Regions from separate parts of the Arthrobacter sp. StoSoilA2 genome, predicted to be linked through region 2. Evidence: riboswitches for the same ligand, from Rfam matches in the RefSeq annotation. Region 2 holds a riboswitch; each other region holds the start of a gene.

Region 1 (3,268 bases), 2.3 Mb from region 2:
TCCGGACTGACCATCAAGGATGTACGGCTTGGCTTGCAGGTAGCTGAAGAGTCCGTTCCGGGCGCCTTGGCAACCGTGGCGGTCGACGGCTTGGACTTCTACTTGCCAGCAGAAGATGTGGAGGCACTTGCAGCGACTCCCCCACCAGGTGACGATGGGCCAGGACTTCCCCGTGTCGATCTCATCCAGTGCTACGACGAGTACGTGATGGGCTATTCACAATCGAGGCACTACCTCGGCGGCAGGGCGCCCTATTTCCCCGAGGGCGATGCTCCAATTCACGTGGTGTTGCTCGATGGCAGGTTGACCGGATGGTGGCGCCACAGCTTCTCGGGTGGGATCTGCGAACTCGACATCAGAATGAACAGGCCACTCACAACAGCCGAACAACAAGCTTTGGAGGCAGAAGTGGAACGCTACGGGAGGTTCCTGGGCATGGAGACAAAGCTGGTGTGAAACTGCGGGACTAAGCTGGGTTAAGACCTAGGAGGCCTGCACCGTGAACAATCTGATCTTCTGGATCATCGTCTGCTCGTGGCTGATTCCCATGGGGATACGCATGTACAACAAGTCCCGGGCGCGGCGGCTCCAGGACCGCAATTTCCCGGGCCCGAATTATCCGGGCCCCGGCTATCCCCCGCAGAATCTTCCGGGACCGGGTTACCCGCAGCCGAATTATCCGGGCTATCCCACGCAGCCCACCACCATCCGCCCTGCCGATGCCCCACCGCCGCCAGGACCGGCGTCGAACGCTTCTTCACCTACGTTTCCGAGCCACCGCGGCTCTGAGCAGCAAGGCTTCCGCGCGCGCAAGCTGGCCGAACTGGACCTCAAGTTCAGCAACGGCGAAATTGCCATGGAGGATTACATGAAGCAGCGCGGCGACATCATGAACGGCTGAGCCGGCTTAGGCGAAGAAGGCCTCGCGAAGCTGCTTCGATAGTTGGCCGATTTCGGTCAGGAAGCCATCGTGGCCGATGGGGGCCTCGATCACGTGGACGGGCACATTGCCTGGCAGGTTTTGCGCCAGTTCCACTGACTGGGCCGGAAAATAGAGGCGGTCGGAATCGACGGCTGCCACAAAGAATTCAGCAGTGGCGGCAGCCAAGGCTTCCTTCAAGGTGCCCCGGCCCCGTCTGATGTCGTGGGACATCAGCGCCTCGGTGATGGCGATGTAACTGTTCGCATCGAACCGGCGCACCAGCTTGGTGCCTTGGTGGTCGAGGTAGCTTTCCACTTGGTAGCGGCCACGCTCCCCCAGGACCGCAGCGGCCAGGGGCGTCTCCTGGTGCTGGGCTTCCCGGCCGAAGCGGACATCAAGCTCCAGCGCTGACCGGTACGTGATGTGCGCTATCCGTCGGGCCAGGGCAAGGCCTGCCTCAGGAGTTGGTCCACCGTAGTAATCGCCGTTGTTGAAGTTCGGGTCCTGGCGGATGGCGAGCGTCTGCGACTGGGCGAAAGCAATTTGCTCGGCTGTGCTGTAGGCGCCCACAGAAATAACCGCGCACCGCTGAACACGCTCAGGGAAGGTGACCGCCCACTCAAGTGCCCGCGCCCCACCCATGGAACCGCCAAGGACTGCGTGCCATGCCTTGATCCCCAAGGCATCCGCGAGCCGGGCTTCAGCCACCGTGCTGTCGCGCAAGGTGATCAGTGGGAAGCGGGATCCCCAGGGCCGTCCGTCCGGCGCCTCTGACGATGGGCCCGTGCTGCCGTAACAGCCGCCGACAATGTTGATGGAGATAACGAAGAACCGGTTGGTGTCGATCGTCGCGCCGGGACCAACGAGTTGCTCCCACCAGCCTTCCTCATCAGTAGCACCGCGGGCCACATGCGTGCTGCCCGTCAGTGCGTGCTGAACCAGGACTGCGTTGGACGCATCCGCATTCAACTGCCCCCAGGTTTCGTAGGCAAGCACAACATCCGGGAGAAAACCGCCGGCTTCAAGTTCCAGTGAACCTACGCCGGCGTACTTGACCGTCCCGTCTTCTTTGCCCGGTTTGGGGGGTGCTGTAGCAGTAATGGTCATTCCTTTGACACCTAACCTCGCGCTTGCCTGCCGCCTTGCGTGCGACAGGCCAGGTCTTCACCCGGGGCACCCCACCGCGGAGGAGGGTTGCCGGCCAGCAAGCCGGGGCTGTCGCTGGCACTCATGACCTAATACGTAGAGTCTAGGAAAAATACCGCTGTCTTGGCGAAGAATGTGACAGCTGTGTGACGGTTTGGCGCCGCTTCGTTCAGGAACACGCACCGCGAAGGGCCGCCCGGCGAATTTTCGACGGCGGGCGGCCGCTCCCCCAGCAGCGCGATTAAGCGCCTTTGGCAGCCCGGAAACCGGCCTCAAGATCAGCAATAATGTCGTCCACGTGCTCTATTCCCACGGAGAGGCGGACAAGGCCTGGATTCACGCCCGCAACCAGCTGCTGTTCGACCGTGAGCTGGCTGTGGGTAGTCGACGCCGGGTGGATAACCAGCGAGCGGACGTCACCGATGTTGGCAACATGGGAGTGCAACTCCAGGCCGTCCACGAATCGCTTGCCGGCCTCGACGCCACCCTTGATGTTGAATGCCACCACTGCACCGGTACCCCTTGGCCCGTACTTACGGCCGCGGTCGTACCAAGGGCTGGACGGCAGGCCCGCAAAGGCAACCGATTCGACGTCGTCATGGGCTTCCAGCCATTCAGCCACTTTGGTGGCGTTCGAGACGTGACGCTCGACGCGCAGGCTCAGGGTTTCCAGGCCCTGGGCGATGAGGAAGGCGTTGAACGGGGAAACCGCCGAACCCAGATCGCGCAGCAACTGCACGCGCGCCTTGAGAATGTAGGAGAGGTTGGCTCCGAGCGCGCCATCCTTGCCAAGGTCCCGGGCGTAAACGAGTCCGTTGTAGCTGGGGTCCGGAGTATTGAATCCGGGGAAGCGCTCCGGGTCCTTGCCGAAATCAAAGTTTCCGGAGTCCACGATCACGCCGGCGATCGCCGCGCCGTGGCCGCCCAGATACTTGGTAGCCGAGTGCACCACGATGTCCGCACCCCACTCGATGGGACGGATGAGGTAGGGGGTTGAGAGCGTGTTATCCACGATGAGTGGCACGCCAGCCTCGTGCGCAGCGCGTGAAACACCCTCGATGTCCAGCACGTCCTGGCGCGGATTGGACACAACCTCGCCGAAGAACAGCTTGGTGTTGGGCTGCACGGCGTCCCGCCACTGGTCCAGGTTGTCCGGATCCTCCACGAACGTCACGGAGATGCCGAACTTCTTCAGAGTGT
Region 2 (3,268 bases):
GCCATTCCGCGATTTTCAAAGCAGACGCCGAGCTGTGGTTCACCCGCAGGCCGATCGTCTCCAGGCCCTTGGTCAACACCCAGGCATTGAAGGCGGAGAGTGAAGGTCCGGTGTGCCGCATCAACTGCTTGACCGGGCCGTCGATGAATTCCTTGGTGCCCAGGATTGCGCCGCCGAGGACACGCCCCTGGCCATCGATGTGCTTGGTTCCGGAGTACACAATGACGTCCGCGCCCAGGTCACCGCAACGCTGCAGCAGGGGTGTGGCAAAGACGTTGTCGACGACGACGGTCGCTCCCGCAGCATGCGCCAGCTCGCTGACGGCGGCGATGTCCACGATTTCCTGCATGGGGTTCGAGGGCGACTCGAAGAATACGGCGGTGGTCGGTTCGGAGAGGGCAGCCCGCCACTGGTCGAGGTCGGGACCGTCGACAAACACGGTCTCTACGCCCCAGCGCGGCAGGATCTCGTTGAGGATCACGAAGCACGAGCCGAACAGGGAACGGGCGGCAACCACGCGATCACCGGCAGCCAGGAGGGCACCCAAGGCGGTGAACACCGCGGACATGCCGGACGCCGTCGCGAAGCATGCCTCGGTTCCTTCGAGCAACCGCAAGCGTTCCTGGAACGTGGCCACGGACGGGTTGCCGTAGCGGGAGTAAACGAAGCGTTCGTCCTCGCCGGTGAAGGCGCGTTCGGCGGCGGCAGCGGATTCGTAGACGAAGCCGGAGTTCAGGAAAACGGGTTCGGACGTCTCCTGGAAGTTGGTACGGTCAAGGCCGCCGCGTACTGCCTGGGTGTCAGGGCTCCAGCTGGCGGCATCGGGATTGAAAGTCACTTAGTCGTTCCCCAGGTTGGTTGGCAGGCCGCGGTTCTTCCAGCCGTTGATGGTCCGTTCGCCGTAACGGTCGGGGTCACCTTCGAAGCCCTCAAGCACGTTGTAGGCGGTGAACCCGGCCTGCGTCGCGGCGATGGCGGCCGAGATGGAGCGCTGGCCTGAGCGGCAGATGAAAACGAGCTCCACTCCCTCACCCTCGGGTGCCTGCTGCTGCAGGTCCTCGATGAAGCGGGAGTTGGGAATGCCACCGGCGAGGTTCCACTGAATAAACAGGGGATCATTCTCTGTGGCTTTGGTGTCCGGGATGCCGATGTGGGCCCACTCGGCCTCGGTGCGGACGTCTACCAGGATTGCGCCTTCTTCAAGCTTGGCCCACGCGTCCTGCGGGGTCAGGTCACCTGCGTAGCTCATGCGTGTCCCTCGAATGCTTCTTCGTCGTCGTCGTTCTCCAACTGGTCAACAGCATTCGCGACGGCGGCGTCTGCGTTGGCGATGGCAGCGGGCAGGACGACCGCCTGCGCCACGATGACATCCGTGCCATTGAACGTGGCTGCCGGGCTGCCGTGGAGCACGTAGCCGTCGGCGAGTGCCGTGGTGATCCGCTCGCAGAATTCACGGGTATCCGGACCTGTAATCAGGCGGTAGGAGAGTTTTTCTTCAGTGGGTTCAGGCATTGGCTGGTGCTCCTCAGTCACGCTTGCAGTTCGAAGTGTCGATACGCCGAGTAGTCACCTGAGGCACCCCGCCGGAGAGAGGGTTGCCGACCAGCAAGTCAGGGCTTGGCGCTGGTGCTCATTACTCAAGAAAAACGTAACATCCCGCGGCGGCGGCCCGCACTTGCAAGCGGTTACGCGGTCGTCATGTTGCGTAACCGGCCGGTGCTGGAGTAGCAGCCCAAATGTGACGCCCCGGGAGCATAATTGACGCAGTACGACCCCCTGTAACTTCGCAAGAAATCAGGTCGCGGTGAACGGACAAGGCAGCTCTACACTCAAGCCCATGCTGCATTTTGGATGGTTCGTGGGGCACGGTTTTGGTGTCCAGGGATGGGGAACTCCCGGCTACAGCCTGGGCTACGACTGGAAGAAGCCTGCCCTGTATCAAGACGCCGTCCGCGCGTTTGAGCAATCCGGCCTTGACCTCTTCATCATCGAGGACTCCCTTACTGTTCCCGATACCTATGGCGGCACTGCCGAGGTCTCGCTGGCACACGCCTCCTTTGCGCCCAAACATGATCCTTTGGCCCTGGTGCCGTACCTTCTGTCCGCCACCGAGCACCTTGGAATCGTCCCGACGGTCAGCGCATCGTTCTATCCGCCTTTCACTGCGGCCCGCCTCCTGGCCACGCTGCAGCACTTCTCCGAGGGGCAGTTGGGATGGAACGTCGTAACTTCCGGCAGCGACCTCGCAGCACAGAATTACGGTTTGGACCAGCAGATTGAACACGACCTTCGATATGAGAAGGCGGAGGAATTCGTCGACGTCGTCCGCAGGCTTTGGCGGAGCTGGGAACCGGACGCCGTCCTTGAGGACGTTGAGGCCGGCGTGTTCGCCGACCACACCAAAGTGCACCCCATTAACCACCAAGGCGACTTCTTCAAGGTCCGCGGTCCCCTCAACACCGCACCTCTGCCGGAGGAGCCCGTACTGGTGCAGGCCGGCGCTTCTCCCCGCGGCAAAGCGTTCGCGGGTGGGCATGCAGACGTGGCGATCGCCTTGGCCCGTGGCGTTGACGGCATGAAGGCCTACCGGGATTCCATCCGTGCCGAGGCTGCAAAGGCGGGCAGGAACCCCGACGACGTCAAGGTACTTTTCGTGCTGAAGCCCACCGTGGTTGGTTCATCGGCCGAGGCCGGGGAGTTGCGTGCGCAGCGCCGGGAGCTTACCCAGCGTGATATCGACAGCCAGCTCAATTCGATCTCCTACCTGTCCGTGATCGACTTCAAGCAATTCGACCTTGATGCGCCGTTGCCCGAATTGAGCACCAACAGCAACCAAGGCACGTTGGAGCACTTCGCCAAGGCGGCGCCTCCGGGGTCTACCCTGCGCCAGATCCTTCAGGCACGCAGCGGTGGCGCCGGTGATTCAATCATCGGCACGGTTGGTGAAATCGCGGATTATCTCGAGGAGACCGGCGAGGCTGTGGGTGGCGACGGCTTCCTCTTCTCCGGCTTCGTGGACCCCGTCACCGTGCACGGCGTGTTGGACAAGCTCACTCCCGAACTGCGCCGCCGTGGCCTGTTGAGGAAGAGTTACGGCGACGGTGGCTTCCGCCAGAATCTTCTGGACTTCTGAGCATGTCCTCCGAGCCCCGGACCTTCTTGATCGGCACATCGCCGGTGGACCCTGTGCGCGTAGCGGACGCTGCCTTGGATCCGGCGTTTCACGTGAAACTCAACCATGATGCGTTGTCTTTGATCGGCCGATCAC
Region 3 (3,268 bases), 1.1 Mb from region 2:
CGTGCATGATGCGTGATAGCCGATGGACCCAGGGCACAGAGGTGTCCAGTTGGTTCCATACCAGGCCAAGAACTCCGTGGGGGCGAAGGATGCGGGCGATCTCCGTGCTGGCCTTGAGCGGGTCACACCAGTGCCAGGCCTGGGCAACGCTGACGACGTCGAATGCTGAGTCCGCCAGCCCTGTTGCCTCGGCCGTACCCTCCAACGCCTGAACGCCGGGATAGGACTTTCGAAGTTGCTCCAGCATGTCTGTGGAAGGATCGACGGCGGCCACCTGCAGGCCGCGTTCCACGAGCAGTGCCGTGAATTTTCCTGTGCCTGCACCAATATCCGCGGCGGACTTCGCTCCAGGAGGAAGAAGCCAAACCACTGAGTCTGCGGGGTAGCCGGGCCGAACGCGATCGTAGTGTTCGCCGCCGTCCTGGAAGCTCTGGCCCAGTTCGTGGCGGCGCGTGGCATGCAGCTTGGGACCACCTGGCCTGGCAGCGCTGCCGGAAACACTTCCGCCGGAAACGCTACGGGAAGGCACGGCCACGCACAGACTCCTTTACCGCGAACGCCGGTTACCCTACGAATTTACCGCACAGTACGTGTACATCAGCAACCGTGCTGTTTCAGTCAATAGTGCTGTGTCAGTCAATAGTGCAGGGTGCAGCCCCTGCGGTGCCCGGCGTGTTTGGCGCCCATTCCGGGTAGCTGCGGTGGTCGTTTGCCGGCACCCAGCGGCCTTCGTCCACTACATAGTCCCAGCCGAGACCCGTGCGCTTGAGTTCCTCGATACCAGCCAGCAGCCGCGTGGCATCCTCCAGGCGGGAGCCCACGCCGAAGCTGGCTCGCAGTGAGCCGGATGGGAGGCCCAGCCGCTTGAGGAGGGGATGGGCGCAGAAGCGGCCGTCACGAAGTCCTACACCGTGTTCGGCGGCGAGGTAGGCGGCGACCAGTCCGGCGTCGAATCCTTCCACCGAGAAATTGACCACGCCGATGGTGTCCTCGGAGTCGCTGAAGATCCGGTGGACCGTCACGCCGTCGATTGCTTCAAGTCCCTGTACGAGGTAGGAGCGGATTCCAGCTTCATGGGCATGCCAGGCATCCTGATCCAAGCCGGCGAGCACCTGCGTCGCGCGGGCCAACGTTGCCGCACCCAGGACATTGGGGGAGCCGCCCTCGTGGCGGGCGGGACCTGAGGCCCAGCTGACCGAGTCCAGGCGCGCCTCACGAACAGCGCCTCCGCCAGCAAGGTGGGGAGTACCGGCGTCGAGCCAGTCGGGACGGCCCACAACGACGCCGGCGCCGAACGGAGCGTAGAGCTTATGGCCGGAGAACACGATGTAGTCGACGTCTGCGGCGGCGATGTTGATGCGGCGGTGGGGGGCAAGCTGCGCGGCGTCCACCACAATCCTGGCACCGTATTCGTGTGCAAGTGATGCGAGTTCGGCGATCGGCAGGATTTCACCGGTCACGTTCGAGGCACCGGTGACCGCCAGCAGAGATACGCCGCCTTGGCTGAGTTCCTCGCGGAGCCTGGCCAGCGTAGCGGTCAGTGTCGAAGCAGCTACGACACTGCGATGAGGGACGCCCTGCCAGGGAAGGAGATTGGCATGGTGTTCGATGTCCAGGTAAAGGACCTCGCCGGTTGGCTTTCCGTCCAGTTGCGGGAGGCAGCCCGCCAGCAGGTTCAGCGAGTCCGTGGTGTTCCGGGTGAAGATGACGGAATCATCCGGACGGCCGCCGACGAATTCGCGGACGATATCGCGGGAGTTCTCGTAGACCGAGGTGCTGATCTGGGAAGCGTAGCCCGCGCCGCGGTGGACACTGGCGTAGTAGGGGAGGATCTCGTTGAGATATGCAGAAACGATGGTCAACGCGGGAGCGGATGCTCCGTAGTCGAGGTTGGCGTAGCGGACGTGGCCACCCTGGATCAGGGGAGCTTGCAGCTCCGCGCCTGTGACGGCGGCCAGGGGCCTGCCCGCAGCGGCTTCGTGCGCTGCTTCTTCGACCGCAAGGGACGGCAGAACGGTGGAGTTGAACGTAGCAGTGCTCATGGGACCTCACTCAAGAGGGACCCCCTATGGGGATCCGCGCTTGCCGTATCCGTTCCGGACCGGCCAGGTCGTCACCCGGGGCACCCCACCGCGAATGGAGGGTTGCCGGCCAGCAAACCGGGGTTTAGCGCTGGCACTCGTGACCTGTAAAGAGGTTAGGCCACGCATCTGGCCTGCTCCAAAGTCGCTTCGCTTTGTTAAGCAGAATGTTACGAAGGGTCCGGAAACCGGGTTTTGGGCGAAGAAAAGACGGCGGATGCCCCGAAAAGGAGGCTTCCGCCGTCGAAAATTCTATACTCAGCCGGTTGGCCTGTTGGTCCGCCGGGTCAGAGGAGGTCATCCAATGCGGGGTTTAGCCGCTTGAGGACCTCCGAATGGAGGATGGAGTTGGTGGCCAGGGCGTTGCCGCCGAAGGGGCCGTCCTCGCCTTCCAATGAGGTGAAGCGGCCGCCGGCTTCCGTCACGATGGGAACCAGTGCTGCCATGTCGTAAAGATTCAGCTCTGGCTCGCAGGCGATGTCAACAGCCCCCTCGGCTACCAGGCAATAGGACCAAAAGTCGCCATAGGCGCGGGTGCGCCAGATGTCTTCCGTCAACCCCAGGAACTCGTCCAGATTGCCGCGTTGCTTCCAACCGGAGAGGCTGGAATATGACATTGAAGCATCGGCCAACCGCGAAACGTTGGACACCCTGAGCCGGGTGGCTGATGCCAGGGAGCGGCCCATGTAGGCGCCCATGTCCTTTGCTGCCCACCAACGCTTGCCCAGCGCGGGGGCGCTGACAACTCCAACGACGGGCTCGCCTTCGTCAACGAGCGCGATCAGGGTAGCCCACACGGGAACGCCCCGAACAAAGTTCTTGGTGCCGTCGATGGGGTCGATGATCCAACGCCGGGAGCCGTGGCCGCTGCTGCCGAACTCCTCGCCGAGGACGGCGTCACGGGGGCGCGAGCGCGACAATTGGCCGCGGATGGCTTCTTCCGCAGCCTTGTCGGCATCCGTCACGGGCGTGAGGTCAGGCTTGGTCTCGACCTGCAGATCCAAGGCCTTGAAGCGGTCCATGGTTTGGGCGTCCACGGAATCCGCCAGCACGTGGGCCAGTCGCAGGTCGTCGTTGTAGCTGGAAACGGGTTGGGTCATGCCACCAAACTATCGTGAAACGTTCCCTGCGGTTGGATCGCCTTGCGCCGACACTTAGTTGACCGTACCCAATTCCTTGGTCTCTTT

The links. Region 2 has a riboswitch for S-adenosylmethionine ahead of LDN82_RS19675 (DUF1737 domain-containing protein). Riboswitches for the same ligand answer to the same signal wherever they lie in the genome.
Region 1: linked by a shared signal. The riboswitch ahead of LDN82_RS07540 (homoserine O-acetyltransferase) and the one ahead of LDN82_RS19675 (DUF1737 domain-containing protein) in region 2 are both predicted to bind S-adenosylmethionine.
Region 3: linked by a shared signal. The riboswitch ahead of LDN82_RS14560 (aminotransferase class V-fold PLP-dependent enzyme) and the one ahead of LDN82_RS19675 (DUF1737 domain-containing protein) in region 2 are both predicted to bind S-adenosylmethionine.

What each region holds. Positions count from the first base shown of each region.
Region 1 covers NZ_AP024643.1:1,644,806-1,648,073, reverse strand. Annotated here, with positions in the region: gene LDN82_RS07550 (winged helix DNA-binding domain-containing protein) at 1-456, shown strand, start outside; gene LDN82_RS07545 (hypothetical protein) at 500-901, shown strand; gene LDN82_RS07540 (homoserine O-acetyltransferase) at 908-2,029, opposite strand; SAM riboswitch class IV at 2,044-2,158, opposite strand; gene LDN82_RS07535 (bifunctional o-acetylhomoserine/o-acetylserine sulfhydrylase) at 2,310-3,268, opposite strand, start outside.
Region 2 covers NZ_AP024643.1:4,312,276-4,315,543, reverse strand. Annotated here, with positions in the region: gene LDN82_RS19685 (O-succinylhomoserine sulfhydrylase) at 1-838, opposite strand, end outside; gene LDN82_RS19680 (rhodanese-like domain-containing protein) at 839-1,249, opposite strand; gene LDN82_RS19675 (DUF1737 domain-containing protein) at 1,246-1,512, opposite strand; SAM riboswitch class IV at 1,527-1,638, opposite strand; gene LDN82_RS19670 (NtaA/DmoA family FMN-dependent monooxygenase) at 1,805-3,133, shown strand; gene LDN82_RS19665 (aromatic amino acid ammonia-lyase) at 3,136-3,268, shown strand, end outside.
Region 3 covers NZ_AP024643.1:3,203,734-3,207,001, reverse strand. Annotated here, with positions in the region: gene LDN82_RS14565 (class I SAM-dependent methyltransferase) at 1-529, opposite strand, end outside; gene LDN82_RS14560 (aminotransferase class V-fold PLP-dependent enzyme) at 633-2,042, opposite strand; SAM riboswitch class IV at 2,074-2,187, opposite strand; gene hisN (histidinol-phosphatase) at 2,369-3,181, opposite strand; gene rsgA (ribosome small subunit-dependent GTPase A) at 3,236-3,268, opposite strand, start outside.